DNA from 2 places in the Chelatococcus sp. YT9 genome. Region 1 is predicted to be linked to the other one. Evidence: riboswitches for the same ligand, from Rfam matches in the RefSeq annotation. Region 1 holds a riboswitch; the other holds the start of a gene.
What was found. Region 1 has a riboswitch for thiamine pyrophosphate ahead of KIO76_RS19330 (ABC transporter permease). Riboswitches for the same ligand answer to the same signal wherever they lie in the genome.
Positions count from the first base shown of each region.

Region 1 (10,217 bases):
TCAGCACAAAAAACATGACTGTGCAGATTTGCGATCCATTGCCGGCCGGCGGCAGTAACATTCAGATATGAGATCGCCTCTTCAAGGTGCGGCGAGACGCTAGACCAGTAGAAGTCTGGATATTGCTCAACCATATCGGCCGGCGTCGCATAGCCAAGCTGGCTATCGAGGCCACATTCCTGAAACTCGTGAAATAAGGCGTTGGCCTTTTTCAGATAGAGCGGGTCGCCGAGCTGGCCGATCAGATCGGCCGCCTGCACAAGCCGCCCCTCGCGTGAGTTGTACCCATCATGATCGATCGGCCCGCTTGGAAAGCGGGTGTATTCGATCGCATGGGCGACGCGTTCAGCATCAAGGTTGTACCACTGCCCGATACGCTCCCGCGCGTAGAGCTTGGAACGGTCTACATGGTGAAGGGCAAGCGCCGCGTCGGAGGCCCCGCGCGGGAGTGTGATCGTCGCGCCATCCGCATCGACGATGAAGCGATCACGGGTGTCGCCTTTCAGAATACCGCGGACATATCCGATGTCGTGAAGGAGACAAGCGACGATGATATGCGCGTAATCCTGCGCATCGACGCGCTCGCTCAACATGCGACCGTGAAGGATGTCCCGTCCTACCAACGTGACGAGAAATGTGTGCTCGACATTGTGGTAGAGGGCATCGCTGCGGCCTATGCATTCCAAGGCGATCTGCGCGGCGCAACCCAGCCGCTCGGCCTCGTCGTTGGCCGACGAGCCGTACAGGCGTCGGAAATCTTCGGCAATCTCCCTGCCAAGCTCCAAAGCCATCATGGCCGGCATCGTCATCATGGAAGGCCCTCGAGCATTCTTGTGAGACTGCGTGACTATAGCGCTCTTCTTGTGACAGGTCTCCTGTGCGATACGTCTAAAAATCGTCTGCTGCAGTGCTGCGCAGTGCATTGGACGGCGCACAGCAAGGCTGTGCGCCCGCATTTGCTATTCTGTTCCCGGGTAGGCGGCCATTTCGGTGAGCCGGTACAAAGAATGGCATGCCCCGCCTGAAGTACTGGAAACGTGTCACGGGCTGGCGAGGGGCGGTCGAGGCTGCTCTGCAGTTTTGCAGGCGCTCTCGCGATTTCACCAGCTGCAACGCGGTCCAAGGCGAGCGCACATCAGTTTTATCGGTACTCTGGAGTATAGGATCTATTGCCGAGAACACATATTATTTATAAGGGGTAGATTCAGGAAGCGCGGCATACATCGCGGATGTCCGCGTTACGAGTTTAGGGAAGACATGAACGAATATATTGTTGGTCTTTATAAAAGACTGCTGCTGCGCACGCCAGGTGCGAATGAGGTTGCCTTTTGGGAAGGTGCTCTCGCGAACGGAACTTCCTTCGAGGGTTTTGAATCCACGTTTCGTGGATCTGCCGAATACATTTATCTTCATGAGGTTAAGTTTCCGGTTATCGCTCTCTTTCTGGGAGTGCTGCGACGCGCGCCTGATGCGGCAGGGCTGGCGTCGTGGGCCGAACAATTTCGCAGTGGAGCGGCATCATTTTCTGATGTCCTGCATTCTTTCGCGCGTTCCGAGGAGTTTCGAGAACTCCATCCGAGCCACGGTGGCGGTATCTCAGCGTGTGATCTCGTCGGTATGTTCTACAAAAACATTCTTAAGCGCGAACCCGATCCGGCGGGCTTTGATTTCTGGGTCAAGCTCATCAACAGCGGGCAAATCACAGGCAATCAGCTTTCTGCGGCCTTCCTCACAAGCGCGGAATTTCAAAAGCTTGCCGGCAACAACCTCAGGGCTCTTCTGGAAGATCTCGCGGACGGTGTGATCGGCGACAACCATAGTGCACTGATAGGACCACCCGAACCAGATCCGGGGCCAGAACCAGCACCGACTTATGCAGCGGCGGCTTCCACCTCAACAGCTGATGAAGGTGGAAGTGTCACTTTTACCCTCGCGACTGCCCATGTCGCTGCGGGTAGCGTGGTGGAACTTGATTGGGGTGGAACTGTCGGTCCGGGCGATATCGACGGCTCGCTTCCTGCGAGCTTCACCGTCTGCGAGAGCGGGCTTGCCGACATCACGGTCCATTTTCACGCTGATGGGCTGACCGAGGGCCGTGAGACGCTATCGCTGAGCGTGTCGGGTAGTACTCAGGCCATGGTGACGGTTGAGGACACAAGTTTGACACCTGTCGCTGTTCTCAATTCGGAGAGAAGTCGGTTGGAAATCGCTGCGGTCGACGCGACGGTTGCCTTGAGTGCCGATGGAACGACGGCCATCGTGAGCGCCGCCGGACGAGCTTCACTGGAGGTGCCGTTAGCTAGCCTTCTGGTAATAGCAATCACTGACGGAGCTAGGGTTACGGTTGCCGGAAGCGAGGCGATTTTTACATCAGCACGGCAGATTGATGTCGATGTTGATGCACAACTGATTGTCGATATCTCCTATCCTGCACTTACGGCAAGCCATCAATCGCATCAGGCGTTGAATCTTTCGGCGGTCCGCGTTGCAGGCGACAACAGCCTAGCAGCTGTATGGAATGTCGTGAGTACGACAAGCGGCGAGCTCGCTGAGAAATTCATCCTGTTTTGGGCTAACGAAGACGCACAGCACTACGATGGAGCGCTCGGTGGGAATGAATATAAAATGAATACTAGTGCATCATCTTTTATACTGTCTGAGTTCTATGTTGAGTATCTTAAGAGGGGCGGGCCGGCGATCACTGATATCGTGCGGACGAAAGTGGGGGGCGTGCCGGATTTCAGCGCGCGCCAGCAGTCCCTGCACGACAATCTCCTGGCCAACGTGATGGATGCAGCGATAGAAGGCCGCTTCCCCGGGCAGCCCGACCCGCGCTCTGAGGCCGCGAAGGTGTTCGGTATCCGGCCCTATGAGGATGGTTATCCGCCGCTGGAATTTTCGGAGGCCGATCAATGGGATGCCGACCACGATGTCTATCGGCCTGATTTGGTGCGTATCGTTGCCGATCTCGACGCTATGAACGATGGGCTATCGCTTGGGAGCCCCGGTAGGCCCGACAGCCCTGCAGGCAACAGCGTTGTTGACCAATGGATCAAGGACTGCGCTGCGCTTCAGCAGATTCGCACCGGCAACGCCGATGATCCGGGCCAAGCGATCGATTTCGTCATCAGCCCGGATGGTGATAAGACGGGGACTAATAGGTATCGAGGCACGCTGGTCCGTGACCTCGCGACGGGTCCCATCGATATCACCGATGCTAGCACCGCAGAGTACAAGTTCTATATTGATGCGGACTGGCTCGCCGATGGTCAGGCGCAGTTCAGCGGCGTCTGGATCCAGTTGCAGAACCTCGGCGGGGCGCTCTCGAATGGCCGACGATATGTCATTGCCGAATATATTGATGCCGAGGCCTCGCTGGGATTGCCTCAGACGGAGCGTACCGCTGCCGGACTTGACGAGGGAGAGACCTTCACGGGCTTCCGTTTCGGGAATTCCGATGGCGGCTGGGACTATTATCTACCTTTCGAAGATAATGGCTGGGTGACGTTGCAGTTCCATTTCGGCAAGGGCGAGCATAGCTGGGTTTTGAACGGCGAACGCGTCTACACACAGAAGGCCGGTCCGTTTGAGGGGGAAGACAATGCACTGCTCGAAATGGAAATTTCGAAGAGCATCATCTTCAATAGCCAGAATTTCGGGTTAGAAGAGCAATATACCTATGATGATATCGCCCCAGCCGGCGTATCGCGAAACCCGGATTTCTACGAGTGATCCCGAGTCCTGTCTGGAGCAGCACAAGCCCGTCTCGCAGCAGATCTCAAGCGATACGACCTGCGATTTACACCGTCGCTTTGAGCGGCCACGGAGAGAAGCTCCCTTTATCGCAAGGTGATAGGAGTTGCTCTCCTTGGAAGAAACAGCGCGGCCTCCCGCTGCCCTGATGCCGCGTTCCCCGCATGGATACTCGTGCCTGCTACTGCAACGCGACAGCGATGTCGTCGACGCGAGGCGCAGCCTTGATCAGACCGGCCTCTAGCATGAACTGACCGAAGCGTTCGTAACGGCGCCGGTCGAGCGCCGACGGGCGCTTGGCGAAGCGAGGCAATGTGTCGATCCAGGCCTGTCGGTTCAGGGCATCGTCGAGATCTGGGTAGGCCTTCGTGAACAGTCTCCAGCCTTCCTCCGGATGGTTGGTGAGATAAATCGCACCTTGTTCCACCGCGTCGAGGAAACGCGTCAGGCGGCTGTCCTTGAGGAGATCGGGCCGCGTCACGAAGATCAGTTCGTCATAAGCCGGCACACCGCTGTCCTCCGGCAGGAAGGCGCGCCCTTCATGCCCCTTGAGGCGCATCTGCGTGAGCTCGAAATTGCGAAAGCCGCCGATCGTGGCGTCGACCTGACCGCTGATCAGCGAGGGCGACAACGCAAAATTGACATTGACGAGTTCGACATCGGCCCTGTCGACGCCGGCCGAGGCCAGCATGCGTTGCAGAAGGGCATCCTCGAAGCCCGAGACGGAGAAGCCGACCTTCTTGCCCTTGAGATCCGCCAATGACTTGATCGGGCCATTCGCCAGCACCGTCACGGTGTTGAGCGGCGTTTCCACAAGGGTGCCGAAGCGCACGAGGGGAATGCCCGCCGCGTGGTCGAGATAAAGGCTTGGCTGGTAGTGAACGCCGATGTCGGCCTGGCCGGACGCGACAGCGCGCGGCACGATCGACGGATCCGACGGCGGCAGCAGCTCGACCTCGAGACCTGCCTTGGTGAAAAGACCAAGCTCTTTGGCCACAACCATCGGCGCGTGGTCCGGATTGACGAACCATTCAAGCAGAACCTTCACCTTCTCGGAAGGTGGAGGCTGAGGCGTCGCCTGCGCGAGGGCGCCTGCGGTCGTTGCGAGGCCGACGGCTATTGCAAGGAGGGTTCTGCGGATCATCGTGGGTTCCTCTGCGCGGCTCGGTTCAGGTGTTCTGCGTCCAAGGGGTGAGATAGGGGGTGAGGTGATCGACGATGGCGCGCAGCGCGAGCGTCACCGCAGCCAGGATGAGCATCGCGGCAAACATCGTCTCGGTCTGCATGCGGGCGTTGGCCTGTACCATGACGAAGCCAAGGCCCGCTGAAGCACCAACCCATTCGCCAACGACTGCGCCAAGCGGTGCGAGCGGTGCGGCGACCTTCAGGCCCGACGCAAGGAAAGGCAGTGCCAGAGGCAGGCGCACATGAATGAGCGTCTGCCAATGGGTGGCGGTGGTCAGGGCTGTGGCATCGAGCAGGTCGGGATCGGTGCGCCGGAGGCCATCGGCAAAAGCCGAAGCTACGGGAAAGAAGATGATGATCGTCGTCATCACCACTTTGGAAGCGAGCCCGAAGCCGAACCACAGCACCAGGACCGGAGCAAGCACGAAGACGGGGAAAGCCTGCAGTACCAGCATCAGCGGCCACACCAGCCGGCCGAAGCGGGGTAGGGCGGCAATGGCAATGGCGGTGCCCATGCCAAGAACGGCGCCCAGCGCGAATCCGGCCATGATCTCCGAAAGCGTGATGAGGCTGTTCGCCAGCAGGAAGGAGGGCTGGCGCAGGAAGACGGCCGCCACGTCCAGCGGCGGCGGCACGATATAGGCCGGGGGGCGGCCGATCCAGATCAGCGCCTGCCAAGCCAAGAGAAGCGTTGCAGTGATCCGAAGAGCGGCCATGGTGACGCGCATGCGGCCCTGCCTTCAGGACAAGCTAAAGTGGGGTAGCTCGACGGCGGCTCGATGTGGTCTTGCAAGACGCATGGCGTGAACCTTAGCGAATGGCCAGGACCAGGGCGATGCGAAGAGGAGAGAGGGGTGTCGGGAAGTCCCCAATTCCGTTCCTACGCCGGCATCACCCGGATCAGGTTCAAGGGTCCAGCTCATCGCTATCTCAGTGCCGTACGGCACGCCCCTCGGAATAAGAGCACTCTATGGGAAAAGCCACCGAGGGTGTCAAGCCGGAGGTGGAAGGGAGGCGCCGGCCCGTTGCAGTATCTGGCCTCGCCGCCATCCTCGCGCATCGCGCGCGCCTGTGCTGGCAATCGATGATGGTGGAGCAACCTTCCCGGTTGCAGGGAGTTGTGGTCGACCAGACCCTTAATCCGGATCTTGCATCAGGTCCGCTTACGCAACTACGGGCGGTGGTAACATTTTAAAAGGATTAACCATGATAGCCTGATCCAAGTCATGGTGAACCCTCGATAGCATGGGTAGGATTTATATGCGGCACATGGTCCTGATCGCGACAGCCTGGATGATGGGAACGGGCGCTGCGGCGGCGAATTTCACGCAATGCATCAGCCAGCTCCGGGCTGATGCGGCGCGCTCCGGCATCAGCCAGAATGTCATCTCCCAAGCGTTGGCGATCAACCAGCCCGACGACAAGGTCCTGCGGCTTTCCAAGGTCCAGCCGGAGTTCAAGACCCCGATCTGGGATTACATAGGCTTCCTCGTCGATGAGGAGCGTGTGCGGGATGGCCAGGCAATGATGCGTAAATATGATCGCGTCTTGCGTGCCGCCGAACAGCGCTTCGGGGTTGATCGCCACGTCATTGCCGCGGTCTGGGGCGTCGAAACCAATTTCGGGACGGAGGCCGGCGACAACTTCCTTCCGCATGCGCTCGCGACGCTCGTGTGCGAAGGTGGGCGGCGGCAGGCCTTCTGGCGGGGCGAGCTCATGGCGGCGCTGAAGCTCGTGGACCAGGGGGATCTCACGCTCGATGAGCTTTATGGCTCCTGGGCGGGGGCCTTCGGCCAGACCCAGTTCATTCCGACCACGTATCAGCGGCTGGCGGTGGATTTCGATGGGGACGGCCGGCGCGACCTGGTGAAGTCGGTTCCGGACGCGCTGGGTTCGACGGCTAATTACCTCAAACGGGCTGGCTGGCGCACCGGTCAGCCGTGGATGATCGAGGTGGCGGTGCCGTCGGGTTACAAGGGACCGACCGGCCGCAACAATCGCGCTTCGCTCGCCACGTGGTCCGGTCGCGGAGTGACGCGGGCCGATGGCCGTCCACTATCGGGCGGGGGGGAGGCGGGGCTCCTGCTGCCGGCCGGCCCCAACGGGCCAGGCTTCCTCGTCTATCCAAATTTCAACGCCATCTATGCCTACAACCAGGCGGAATCCTACGCCCTCGCGATCTCGCATCTCGCCGATCGGATGGCCGGCTATCCCGCGTTGCGGACGCCTTGGCCGACCGATGATCCGGGGTTGTCGCGGGCGCAGCGTCTCCAGTTGCAGAAGCTCCTGGCCGCGCGCGGTTATGATGTCGGAGAGCCAGACGGCAAGATCGGCGCCCAGTCCCGCGCGGCGATTGCCGCGGCCGAGCAGGCGCTAGGCATGCCGCCGACAGGTCGGGCCGGGAGCAAAATCTACCGCGCGCTTGGCGGCAGATAGGGCAGAAGCGACAAAGCAATGATTTGCGTGCACCGTCGCTGGCATCGCCAGCGACGGTCGACCGCAGCTAAATGGCAGGCGGTATCCGAAGTTCAAGCCTGTGTGCCAACAATTAGCCGGTTAACTGATTTCTCTGCGCACGAACGCCAAGGCACCTCTATGCCGTACTTTCACGTCGGCTATGTGTTGCCGTAGCAAGAACTTGAGAAGACGGGCATTTTCCCGAGAGCGGACGGTGACGGCGGACGTCGGGACACCGGTGCCCCGAGGCCCAAACGCTTTTCGTTTAGCCGGCAATTTACCTTTTATTAAGCCTGCGGTTTCGGACAGTCGTCGGCGGGGCTCGCCATGAGTTCGCTCAGCGCACGAGCGATCGCGGGCGGAGGCTGTGGCCAGGTCGGAACAAAAAGTAAACATGTGCGAATTGGGCGATTCATTCCCCATTATCCATAAGCGCCCCTTTGGATTGCGAAGGAACAAACAGTGAATTATTGAGAACAAACAGAAAACATAGAGGAGCAGGACGATGGTTCAATGGTTCTTCGGTCGCGTGATCGAACTCGCCTCTCTCGGTCTTTTCGTCAGCATGATCGGCGTCTGGGCAAGCGCCTTGGGCCTGCCCGCCTGATCCCGATCTGATCTTCGCCACGTCTGAAGTCGGAGATGGGCGCCAGAAATGCGGAGGAGAGTTGCGGTTCGGTCCTCGCGCCACAAGCCGCAGCTCCCAACACATCATGATAATGAACAGTTACGCTTCCAGGGGGGATGCTAGGCTTGGCACCGCAGGCAGGGGGCGTACCGACGCCTTCCAGATGATCCGGCTTCCGCCACTGAGGAAAAGGCGAGAGTTGAGGAGAATTTGCAGTCGCCTTTCCTCGGGCCATAATGCCGTTCGCTTGATGGCACAGGGGCCTCGACAATGAGCCAGTTTTCCTCTTGGCACGCGTTTTTCTCTTGGCACGCGTCTTTCTTCCGGGCGTGCAGCGCAGCAGTGCTTGGAATGTCCCTGGCAGCGACAATGGGATCATCCCCGGTCGAGGCACAGGCTCTCGCGCCCGCGCCGGAAGGCGCGACCAAGCACGCGAGCCGTGTTCTTGGTGAGGCGCGCCAGTTCATGGTCGCCGCCGCCAATCCGCTGGCTGCCGAGGCCGGGCGCGAGATTTTGCGCGCGGGCGGCAGCGCAGTGGACGCCGCCATTGCGGTGCAGCTCGTCCTCAATCTCGTAGAGCCGCAGAGTTCCGGCCTCGGCGGCGGTGCCTTCATGCTCCATTGGGACGCGGCAAAGCGTGCGCTTGTGACCCTCGACGGGCGTGAGACCGCGCCCGCAGCCGCGACGCCGGACCTTTTCCTGACAAGGGATGGCAAGCCGATGCCCTTTATGGAGGCCGTCGTTGGCGGACGCTCCGTGGGTATTCCAGGCACGCCGCGCCTGCTCGAGGCAGCCCACAAGCGCTGGGGAAGGTTGCCATGGGCGCGCTTGTTCGAGCCGGCGATCCGGTTGGCGGAAGAGGGCTTCGCGATTTCGCCGCGGCTGAACGGGCTTCTTGGCCAGGAGCAGGCGCTGCGGGCGGATGCGCGCGCAAGCGCCTATTTCTATGGCGAGGATGGTCAGCCGAAAGCGGTGGGGACCCTGTTGAAGAGCCCGGCTTTGGCCGGGACTCTGCGAATGCTGGCGCGGGATGGCATGGATGCTTTCTATAATGGGCCCATCGCGGAGGACATCGTTGCCAGCGTTGCCGGCCACCCGAAAAACCCAGGCGGGATGACACTGGCGGATCTGAAGGCTTATGCGGTCGCCGAGCGCCCGGCGATATGCCACCCCTATCGGGTCTACACAGTCTGCGGCATGGGGCCGCCCAGCTCCGGCGGCATTGCGATCGCGCAGATGCTGGCGATGCTTGAGAAGCAGAATCTTCCTCGTATGGGGCAGGGCGCGGAGGCTGTTCATTGGATCGCCGAAGCGGGACGCCTGGCCTATGCCGATCGGGCTCAGTATCTCGGGGATCCGGATTTTCTGTCTGTGCCGGTGCGGGGGCTCATCGATGCGGACTATCTGCGGGGTCGTGGAGCACTGATGCGGCCAGACCGGTCCATCGGCCGCGCCACCGCGGGCGAACCGCCCTTTGCCCGCCGATCGCAATTGTTCGCGCCCTCCGAGGGTATAGAGAACGGCACCAGCCATATTTCGATTGTCGATGGTAACGGCAATGCCGTGTCGATGACGACGACGATCGAGAGCGGTTTCGGCGCGCGTATCATGACGGCGAGCGGGTTCCTCCTGAACAACGAGCTCACCGATTTCAACTTTGCGCCGAACGAAGGAGGCAAGCCGGTCGCCAACAGAGTCGAACCCGGCAAGCGGCCGCGCAGCTCAATGGCGCCGACCATCGTCTTTGATGCGTTCGATCGGCTCTACGTGGTCACTGGATCCCCCGGCGGGAGCCAGATCATCAATTTTGTCGCGAAGACGCTCGTCGCCATTCTCGACTGGAAGCTCGATCCGCAGGTCGCAGTGGATTGGCCGAATGTTGGAAGCCGCAATGGGCCGACGGAGCTGGAGGCGGGGACGGAAGCGGAGGCCTGGAAGGCTCCCCTCGAGGCGCTCGGCCATCAGGTCTCCGTCATGCAGATGACCTCAGGCACCCAGGCGATCGTCCTGACGCCGTCCGGTTTTCTGGGCGGGGCCGATAGCCGGCGGGAGGGCGTTGCTATCGGCGATTGAGCCACGCGACCGTAATCGCGCCGGACCAATTCGCGGCGTCGCGCCGACTCGTCTGCGTTTGTTTGGAGACGGCGCGAGAGGCGTGGTCGATCTATCGCCCTGGTTCGGACGAGCTGCCATT
Region 1 covers NZ_JAHBRW010000001.1:4,193,959-4,204,175, reverse strand. The annotation lists gene KIO76_RS19345 (HD domain-containing protein) at 1-812, opposite strand, end outside; gene KIO76_RS19340 (DUF4214 domain-containing protein) at 1,258-3,732, shown strand; gene KIO76_RS19335 (ABC transporter substrate-binding protein) at 3,935-4,894, opposite strand; gene KIO76_RS19330 (ABC transporter permease) at 4,923-5,666, opposite strand; TPP riboswitch at 5,799-5,901, opposite strand; gene KIO76_RS19325 (hypothetical protein) at 5,909-6,133, shown strand; gene KIO76_RS19320 (lytic murein transglycosylase) at 6,184-7,374, shown strand; gene ggt (gamma-glutamyltransferase) at 8,393-10,096, shown strand; gene KIO76_RS19310 (GGDEF domain-containing protein) at 10,188-10,217, opposite strand, start outside.

Region 2 (10,217 bases), 2.0 Mb from region 1:
GATGTGGTCATAGCCCGGCGCGATGTCGGTGGTCAGCGGCCCGAGCGTATAGAACGGGGCCTCGCCGCAGGTGGCGAGCTGCTTGTCCATATTCGCCTTGATCTTGTGCATGGGAACATGGCCCGGCCCCTCGATCATCACCTGGCAGCCCTTGCCCCAAGCCACCTTCGTCAGTTCGCCGAGCGTATCGAGCTCCGCGAATTGCGCGGCGTCGTTGGCATCGGCAATGGAGCCGGGCCGGAGGCCGTCGCCGAGCGAGAAGGTGACGTCATAGCGATGCATGATGTCGCAGATCTCGTCGAAGCGCTCATAGAGGAAGCTCTCCCGGTGGTGGGAGAGGCACCAGCGCGCCATGATCGAGCCGCCGCGCGAGACGATGCCGGTGACGCGCCGCGCGGTCAGCGGCACATAGGCCAGGCGCACGCCGGCGTGGATGGTGAAATAGTCCACGCCCTGCTCGGCCTGCTCGATGAGCGTGTCCTTGAACACCTCCCAGTCGAGCTTCGCCGGGTCGCCGTCCACCTTCTCCAGCGCCTGATAGATCGGGACGGTGCCGATCGGCACGGGCGCGTTGCGCATGATCCAGGAGCGGATGTTGTGGATATTGCGCCCGGTGGAGAGGTCCATCACCGTGTCGGCGCCCCAGCGGATCGCCCAGACCAGCTTCTCCACCTCGTCGGCGGCCGAGGAGGTGACGGCGGAATTGCCGATATTGGCGTTGATCTTCACCAGGAAGTTGCGGCCGATGATGGTGGGCTCTAGCTCGGGATGATTGATATTGGCGGGTATGACCGCGCGTCCCCGCGCCACCTCCTCGCGCACGAAGTCCGGAGTAATGAAGTTGGGGATGGCGGCGCCGAAATCCTCGCCGTCGGCGCGGCGTTCCTCGGCGCCCGCGAGCATCTCCGCGCGGCCGAGATTCTCGCGATGGGCGATATAGACCATCTCCTCGGTGACGATGCCGGCGCGGGCATAGTCGAGCTGCGTGACCGGCCGACCGGCGTTGCCGGACAGCACGGTGCGCGCGGCTGGACAGGGCGCGACGAGCTTGTCGGCGGAGATATTGCCGTTGTCCTCCGGTTTCACCGCGCGCGGCGCGATCGCGGTCAGGCCGCGCGCAGCGAGCCATGGCGCGCGAGGCTGGGCGATGCCGCTATTGAGGTCGATGACGGCCTCGGGGTCGGTGAACGGGCCAGAGGTGTCATAGACGCGGAAGGGCGCCTCGCAGGAGGCGGGATCAAGCGCGATTTCACGGAAGGGAACCCGGATCCCGGGATGACCCTGGGGGCTGGAATAGACCTTGGCCGATCCTGCGACGGCCCCTGTGGTGACAGCGGCCGGTGTGGCGGTGGTAGTCTGGCGCACCTTCGTGCGCGCCGGGGACTGCGGATGAATGTTCATGGATCTCCTTCTCCGGAGAACCTTCGCCGGAGCGAAGGCGCCCCGGCTCATCAATGAGGAGAGTGTCCGCCCACAGCATTCTCAAGCGACGCGTAAAGCGGTTCGCGCGAAGACGATGCGGTCGATCGAACCCGTTCCCGACCCGGCAGGATCGGAAAGGGTCTCGAGCGGATACACTCCTGGTTCGAGGAGATCCGGGTGACAGCGATCTGATGGAATCGTGAGGAGCCTTGCACCTTTTCCGTCCCTTCGCCGGCATGACCCGGATCAGGTCCTAAGGGTCACCGCGGTGCTCGTATGAGCCGGCGGAATCTCAGCCCCCTCACGGGGCCCCCCTCGGAACAGGTGACGAGAATGGGCGGTTATGACCGTGCTGTCAATGCATATGCAGAGCCGGCTATGGAGTTATCATGGCAGTCCATTGGCGAGTGCCACGGCGTGCAGCTTTTGTGCCCGAAGAGCTTACAAATTACCGAGAAAACAAAGAACAGTTTGCAAATAGAACCATGGAACAAAATCCTACTAATGCCATTCTCATAGCGGGAATACGGATAATCCATCCGCTTTGCATTTAGGAGATATAGTATGGTTCGGATCGCAGTTGTAATCGCGGCTATAGGGCTTTCGACAGCGGCGTTTGCACAGAATGCGCCGACGCCTGCTCAAGGACCAAGTTTTGTTACAGTTGAACAAGGAGCGCTGGCCAGTTCACTTAAAGGGCTGAACGTCAGGAATGCCGGTGACGAAAATGTCGGGGAGATCGAAGACGCGGTGATCGATGGTACGTCTATCCGCGCTTACATCCTCTCCGTCGGCGGCTTCCTCGGCATGGGCACGCATTATGTTGCCGTTGCACCGTCCGCGCTCATGCTGACGTGGAGCGATGCGGACAAGAAGTGGAATGCCCGTATCAACGCGACAAAGGACCAGTTGAAGGCGGCGCCGCAGTTTAAATATGAGGGCCGCTTTGCCCGGTAGACAAGCCGCCGGGTTGGGCAAGAGCTGACAAGGGCGCCGGCAGGCGCCCTTTTTCCAGCTTCCGGTTCCGCGCGAAGCCGCCGGCGGGCTCAGGAGCCGCGGTAATGGCTCCGGTCCAAGAAGCATTGTCCGACCATTTTGACGGGCTGGATTTCAGCCGTCATAGTCGGGCTGGTTTCCGCCATCCCGACCTCTGAGGCTCATGCCTTCCGAAGGCCTCGGCGCGAGGTGGGATCGCGCCGGACGAAGCCGGCGTTTCGGTGCGGTCGGTCAGCGGGTTTAATGGTCTCGCATGCGCCCCAGAAAATCGGCGAGATCGTCGGTCATAAAGTCGATATGCGGTGCGATCATCGGGGCCTGTTCCTCGGCTTCCCGGAAAGGGTCCGTGGTTTTCGGCAGGACCAGCACGGTTGCCATGCCAAGCGCATGAGGCACGACCAGATTTTTCTCGATGTCCTCGAACATGACCGCGCCGGCCGGATCGACATTGTGGCGATCGAGAAAACGCTCATAGGTGCTCTGCTCCGGTTTCGGCACGAAGCCGGAAGCGACGATGTCGAACACGTCCTCGAAATGCTCGCGGATGCCGAGCTTGAGCGCGACCGCTTCCGCATGCGCCCGTGAGCCGTTGGTGAGAATGAGCTTCCGCCCCGGCAGCGCGGCGATGGCCTCCCCTAAGAGGGGGTTCGGCAGAAGCGAGGAGTGGTCAATGCTATGGGCGAATTCGAGGAATTCTTCGGGATCGATTCCGTATTCTTCCATCAAGCCGCGCAATGTCGTTCCATAGCGATGATAGTAATACTTCTGGAGTGCGCGGGCCGAGATGCCGTCGAGCCCACAGAGCTCCACGAGAAACAGGGTGATCCGGAGATCCACCTGCGGCCATAGCTTGGCATCGTGGGGATAGAGGGTGTTGTCGAGATCAAAGATCCAGGTATCGACATGCGCCAGCGACGGCTTATGCGTCAGCGCATCGGGAAAGGGGGACGCCTGGCGTAAGGAAATGGGCAGGCTTTCCGGGAGTATGGGCAGATCGTCGATAGGCGGCTTACGGAAGGACACGTTCGTTAGGCTCCGTTCCCGGAACGTGGCGCCGACGGCTTGCCGTGGATCCGGCGCGGCGAGACAGCCGATTGCGACATCACGCTTCCACTGTTGGACCTCAACCACGTAGGCGTGGACGAGGGGGAACCTGCTTAGATGGTTGCATGGGCTGTAAGTTGCAAGGCCTGACGATCCGCCGCGTGAAAAGCATCTCATTCCACGCAAATGCTCGCGCCCCACGCAGGGCCCGGAACCCGGATTGTCATCAAGAATTGTCTGGCCAGTTGCTTAATTGATTTAAGGACCAGATCATGGTGGACACAGGCGATGCCAGCTGGCGGGAAAGAATGCCGCTTGCTGAACTCACGAGCGCAGCGAGCCTGGAGGCGCTCAATGCGACATTGGCCTCCCGGCAGATTGACGCTGTGCGGATCGTCTCGATCGTGCTGGAACCGGCGTTCTTCGATCCGGTAGGCCGGCTTGTGAAGCCCGCCTACCGCGTTCTGTATCGACCCTGATTCCAGTCCGGAAAGTCCCGGCACCCGCCGGGTTTATGCCCGCCGGGACTGGCCAAGGCTCGGGATGAACGTCGCTCGCCCTACCGCCGGATGAGGGTTCCGGCGCCGTGGTCGGTATAGAGTTCCAGCAGCACCGCGTGGGACACCTTGCCGTCCAGGATGACAACGCCTTCGACGCCCTGCTCGAGGGCATAGATGCAGGTCTCGACCTTCGGAATCATGCCGCCGGTGATGGTGCCATCAGCGATGAGGTGGCGGCACTGCTCCACGGTGAGCTCGGGCAACAGGTTTTTGTTCTTGTCGAGAACCCCCGGCACGTCGGTGAGCAGCAGCAGGCGCTTGGCGCGCATGGCACCGGCTATGGCGCCTGCGAAGGTGTCGGCATTGATGTTGTAGGTCTCACCGTCGGCGCCGACAGCCACGGGTGCCAGCACCGGGATGATCTCCTGGCCAAGGACCGCGTCGAGAACCGTGCGGTCCACCCGTTCCGGCTCGCCGACGAAGCCGAGGTCGACAACCTTCTCAATGTTGGAATCGGGATCGACCACAGAGCGGGTCACCTTCCGCGCGGTGACCATGTTGCCGTCTTTGCCGCAGAGACCTATGGCCTTTCCGCCCTCGGCGGCAATCGTGCCGACGATCTGCTTGTTGATGGAGCCCGCCAGGACCATTTCGACGATCTCGACGGTGGCCTTGTCTGTGATGCGAAGGCCGGCGGCGAACTCGGATTTGACGCCGAGGCGGTTGAGCATCTGGCCGATCTGCGGGCCGCCGCCATGCACGACGATCGGCTTCACACCGGATTGCTCAAGGAGGACGATGTCCTCAGCGAAATCCTCGGCGGCGGCGGGGTCGCCCATGGCGTGCCCGCCATATTTCACGACCACGATCTCCTGATCATAGCGCTGCATATGTGGCAGGGCCTGCACGAGAACCTCGGCGCGGGTATGCACGTCGGGCAGGTCGGCGAGAGGGGTGGGAGCGGCTTTGTTATCGGACATGACATGTCTCGCCGTTGGCAGGATGCGGATGGCGCAGTCTTTTAGCGAAGACACACGACTTTGTCGTGTCTTTCAAGAGCGTCGCGGAATGAGCGCGGACAGGCCGATGGCGACCCAGGCTATCATCAGTAGCGTGCCGCCGGTGGGGGCCGCCATCGCGAAGAGGGGCGTGCCTGTGAGGGCGCGCATGGCAAGATCGCCGCTGAAGCCGATGAGCCCAAGAATGACGAGCACGCCACCAAGGCGCAGCAATCCGGCGCGACCGAGACCCACATGATCGGCAATGGCAATGGCCAGGAGAACGGGGGCGTGAAAGAGCAGGAAATCCGCCGCTGTGCCGAGGCTCCCGCCCCCCGTGACGTGGGCTGCCGCGGCAGCCGCGGCAACGCCGGCCAAGCCGGCGACGGCGCCGAGGATCATGAACAACCGGTCGATCAAGGATATTGGCATTCCCGATAACTCATCGTTCCTGCGATCAGGTGGCGGGGTAGGGGGGCTCGGTGAAGCCCTTCGGCGACAGGGTGAAGATCTCGACCCCGGTGTCCGTCACGCCGACGGTGTGCTCGAACTGTGCCGACAGCGACCGGTCGCGCGTCACGGCCGTCCATCCATCCCCCAGCACCTTCACGCCGGCCTTGCCCGCGTTCAGCATGGGCTCGATGGTGAAGAGCATGCCGGGCTCCAGCACGACGCCCGTGCCGGGCTCGCCGTAGTGCACGACCTGCGGCGCGTCATGGAACACCTGGCCAAGGCCATGCCCGCAGAAGTCCTCGACCACGGAAAAGCGTTCGCGCAGCGCTATCGCCTCGATGGCATGGCCGACATCGCCGAGCGTGTTGCCGGGCTTCACCTGGGCGATGCCTGCCATCATCGACTCGTAGGTGGTGTGCACGAGGCGCGCGGCTTTCACCGAAACTTCGCCGACCAGATACATGCGGCTCGAATCGCCATACCAACCATCGAGGATGGGTGTAACGTCGATGTTGAGGATGTCGCCCTCCGCGAGTAGCTTGTCGGAGGGAATGCCATGGGTCACCACGTGGTTGACCGAGATGCAGCTCGCATGGCGATAGCCCTTGTAGCCGATCGTGGCCGGCACGGCGCCGGCTTTGCGCATGAACTCCTCGCAAAGGGCGTCGAGCTCTGCGGTCGACACGCCCGCCCGGACAGCCGGGGTTATGAAGTCGAGGGTCTCCGCCGCCAGCCGGCCGGCACGGCGCATGCCGGCAAACGCTTCCTCGCCATGAATCGGAACGGGACGACCTGTCACGTCGACCTGGGTGGAATACTGGAGCGTCACGTCGAGCCCTTCATGCTGGAATTCATCTTGCGCGGCACCTTCATTAGCCGCGATGTGGTCGCCGTCAACCGTTCTGGGAGCACCTCAGCCGTCACATGAAAGCATGCTTGACCGCGTGGAACGCATAGCGACGTTGTCGAGCAAGGGGTTCACAATCGCCGCCGGAGCGCTTTATCTGCGGAGCGCATCCCGACTGATCATTGATAGAGGCCCGTGATCGTGCGTTTTCGCTTCCGGCCTGACAAGTTCATCATCATCCTTCTGGCTGTCGTCCTTCTTGCCTCGCTCTTTCCGGCGCGAGGGGCGTTCGTCGATTATCTCGGCTACCTCACGGATTGCGCGGTCGCATTGCTGTTCTTCCTGCACGGCGCGCGGCTCTCGCGCGAGGCCGTGGTCGCCGGCATGCGCCACTGGCGCCTGCATCTCGTCATTATCGCGGTCACCTTCCTGCTGTTCCCGCTGATCGGGCTTGCGCTCGCCCCGTTATCGCCGGCCCTGCTGACGCCGACGCTTTATTCCGGAATTCTCTTCCTCTGCGTGCTGCCGTCGACCGTGCAATCGTCAATCGCCTTCACGTCGATGGCCCGCGGCAACGTGCCGGCAGCGATCTGCGCGGCCTCGGCTTCCAACATCCTCGGGATGGCTCTCACGCCGCTTCTGGTCGGCCTGCTGCTGCATACGCAAGGAGGAGGGGTCTCCGGAGACGCGGTGATCGCGATCCTCCTTCAGCTTTTGGCGCCATTCGTCGCAGGCCAGTTGCTACAGCCCTTGATCGGTGGCTTTGTTCGGCGCCACAATCGTGTGCTCGGCATGACGGACCGCAGTTCGATCCTCCTGGTCGTCTATGGTGCCTTCAGCAAGGCGGTGGTTGCCGGGCTGTGGCAGACCTTCGATCTCACGACCCTTCTTGTCATGGCGGCCGTCGACATCGTGCTTCTCGGCACGGTCATCCTCGCGACCACCTACGGCAGCCGCTTGCTCGGCTTCTCGAAGGAGGACGAGATCACCATCGTCTTCTGCGGGTCGAAAAAGAGCCTGGTGAGCGGCATTCCGATGGCTAACGTCATCTTTCCAGCCCAGGCCGTTGGTGCGATCGTGCTGCCGTTGATGCTCTACCACCAGATCCAGCTGATGGTCTGCGCTGCGATGGCGCAACACTATGCCGCGCGACGCCCGCCGGATGCTGACAAGCCGGGCGAGCGTGGTATCCGGGCCAACAAGGAGGCTGTGACCTCGGTCTGATACCGTTGACTTTCTGAGTGCCTTCCGCCATAAGCCGCTCATGTCGACGGCGCTCTCAACGGGCGCCGATCGTCGTCTTGGTCGTCGTCTCGGCGTTTATCGCTTTGGGGCGGCAATCGACAGCAAACAATCATCAAGGTCGTTACCGGCTTGCCGGGGCGATGTTGGGCGCGAGGCTGACAGCCGTCGCGCCCCCTGCGGGACCGGAGACTGGGTCGTGAAAAGGACGTATCAACCGAGCAAGCTCGTGCGCAAGCGCCGGCATGGCTTTCGTGCGCGGATCGCGACCAAGGGCGGGCGCAAGGTTATTGCTGCGCGTCGCGCAAGGGGCCGTAAGCGCCTGTCGGCCTGACACGGCGCAGGCTGGCATGTGCGACGTCCCGGCGGTTCAGCATGGGCGGCGCTCGGCCCGATTGCCGCGCCTTCGAAAGCGTTCCGAGTTTCTGGCTGCTGCGCGCGGCAAGCGATTTCACACTGAGCGCATGAGTGTTCAGTGGGTCGATCGAGCCCGTGGAAAGTCGCTGGCCCGGCCCATTCCCGACGCCGCTGCTCACGAGCACGATGTCGTGAATGCGCCGGGTTTTGGTTGCTTGTCGCAGGCGGATGTTGCCCTCTCGGGCGCCACGAGGCTGGAAAGCGGGCCGCGTTTCGGCCTTACCGTGACCAAGAAGACCGGCAACGCCGTTGAGCGCAATCGTATCAGGCGCCGGCTGCGCGAGGTGCTGCGCCAGCTGAGGCCAGAGTGGCCGGAAGCGGCGCTTGATGTTGTCGTTGTGGCCCGGCGCGGCGCTTTGTCCGCATCCTTCGACGCGCTTGCGGTTGATCTCAAGCGGGCCATCGCCACATTCTCGTCAACGCGGAAGCGAGCCGAACGGCCTTCCGCCCACCGTCCCGCCAACACAACGGATCGTCCATGATCGGCGACAACAAGAACCTGATCCTCGCCATAGTGCTCTCGATCGTGGTGCTGACGGGCTGGAACTATTTCTTCGGCATGCCGAAGGTGGATCAGCAGCGGCAGGCTGCCACCCAGACCCAACAGAGTGCCGCCCCGGGGCAGCCGTCGAGCACCGCGCCACAGCCGGGCGTGGCCGGTGAGGCCGGCTCCGCGCAGACAGTGCCGGGACAGACCGGCGCCGCAACTGCGCCGGTCAGCCGTGAGGCAGCCCTCGCGCGCAGCCCCCGTGTCGTCATCGATACCCCGAAGATCGCGGGCTCGATTGCCCTGAGGGGTGGCCGCATCGACGACGTCTCGCTGAGGGCTTATCACGAGACGGTCAATCCCAAGAGCCCGAACATCATTCTCCTGTCACCCTCAGGCAGCCCGCATCCCTATTACGCGGAGTTCGGCTGGGTCGGCAGTGGCGAGGGCGTGCCGGCATTGCCCAATTCGGAGACGCTCTGGACCGCGCCGGAGGGCGCACGGTTGACGCCACAGACACCCGTCACGCTGACCTATGACAATGGGCAAGGCGTCAGGTTCCTGCGCACCATCGCGGTCGATGACAACGCAATGTTCACCATCACGGATAGCGTGGAGAACACGGGCACGACGCCCATGACGCTTCACCCCTATGGCCTCATCTCGCGCCACGGCCTGCCGCAGACACAGAATTTCTACATTCTGCATGAAGGCCTTGTCGGTGTGCTTGGCGACAAGGGCTTGCAGGAAGTCAGCTATTCGAAGCTCGCCAAGGAGCCGGCCCTCCCGGGCGGCGGAACGGGCCTCCAGTTCCCGGATGTCACGGGCGGCTTTGCGGGCATTACCGACAAATACTGGGCGACTGCGCTCATTCCTAACCAGAAACAGGCCTATACCGGTCGTTTCTCCGAGCGCCAGTTCAACAATCAGCCGACCTATCAGGCCGACGTGCTCTCGGGGCCGCTGACCGTCGCGCCCGGCGCCTCGGTGCAGACGACAATGCATCTCTTCGCGGGCGCGAAGGAAGTCGCCGCGATCCAGGGATACGAGAACACCCTGGGCATCAAGGGCTTCGACCTGCTGATCGATTGGGGATGGTTCTATTTCATCACCAAGCCGATGTTCTGGCTGCTGGACTTCTTCTACAAGCTCTTCGGCAATTTCGGCATTGCCATCATCACCGTGACGGTGCTGGTGAAGCTCGCCTTCTTCCCGCTGGCCAACAAGTCCTATGCCTCCATGGCCAAGATGAAGGCCGTCCAACCGGAAATGACAGCCATCCGCGAGCGTTTCGCCGATGACAAGATGAAGCAGCAGCAAGCGCTGATGGAGCTGTACAAGAAGGAGAAGATCAATCCGATCGCCGGCTGCTGGCCGATGCTGATCCAGATCCCGGTCTTCTTCGCGCTCTACAAGGTGCTCTTCATCACCATCGAGATGCGGCATGCACCGTTCTTCGGCTGGATCCACGACCTTGCCGCGCCGGATCCGACGACGATCTTCAACCTGTTCGGGCTGATCCCGTGGGATCCCTCGACAGTGCCGGTGCTGGGTCACTTCCTGATGCTCGGCGCCTGGCCGATCATCATGGGCATCACGATGTTCATCCAGATGAAGATGAACCCGACGCCGCCCGACCCTGTCCAGCAGATGATGTTCTCCTGGATGCCGGTGATCTTCACCTTCATGTTGGCCTCGTTCCCGGCCGGTCTCGTCATCTACTGGTCGTGGAACAACCTGTTGTCCGTGCTCCAGCAGGGCTGGATCATGCGCAAGAACGGTGTGAAGATCGAGCTATGGGACAATCTACG
Region 2 covers NZ_JAHBRW010000001.1:2,156,700-2,166,916, forward strand. The annotation lists gene thiC (phosphomethylpyrimidine synthase ThiC) at 1-1,401, opposite strand, end outside; TPP riboswitch at 1,629-1,748, opposite strand; gene KIO76_RS09765 (PRC-barrel domain-containing protein) at 1,987-2,379, shown strand; gene KIO76_RS09770 (pyrimidine 5'-nucleotidase) at 2,659-3,348, opposite strand; gene KIO76_RS09775 (hypothetical protein) at 3,735-3,941, shown strand; gene argB (acetylglutamate kinase) at 4,022-4,942, opposite strand; gene KIO76_RS09785 (DUF423 domain-containing protein) at 5,015-5,392, opposite strand; gene map (type I methionyl aminopeptidase) at 5,418-6,242, opposite strand; gene KIO76_RS09795 (bile acid:sodium symporter family protein) at 6,456-7,484, shown strand; gene rpmH (50S ribosomal protein L34) at 7,702-7,836, shown strand; gene rnpA (ribonuclease P protein component) at 7,853-8,401, shown strand; gene yidC (membrane protein insertase YidC) at 8,398-10,217, shown strand, end outside.
Region 2: linked by a shared signal. The riboswitch ahead of thiC (phosphomethylpyrimidine synthase ThiC) and the one ahead of KIO76_RS19330 (ABC transporter permease) in region 1 are both predicted to bind thiamine pyrophosphate.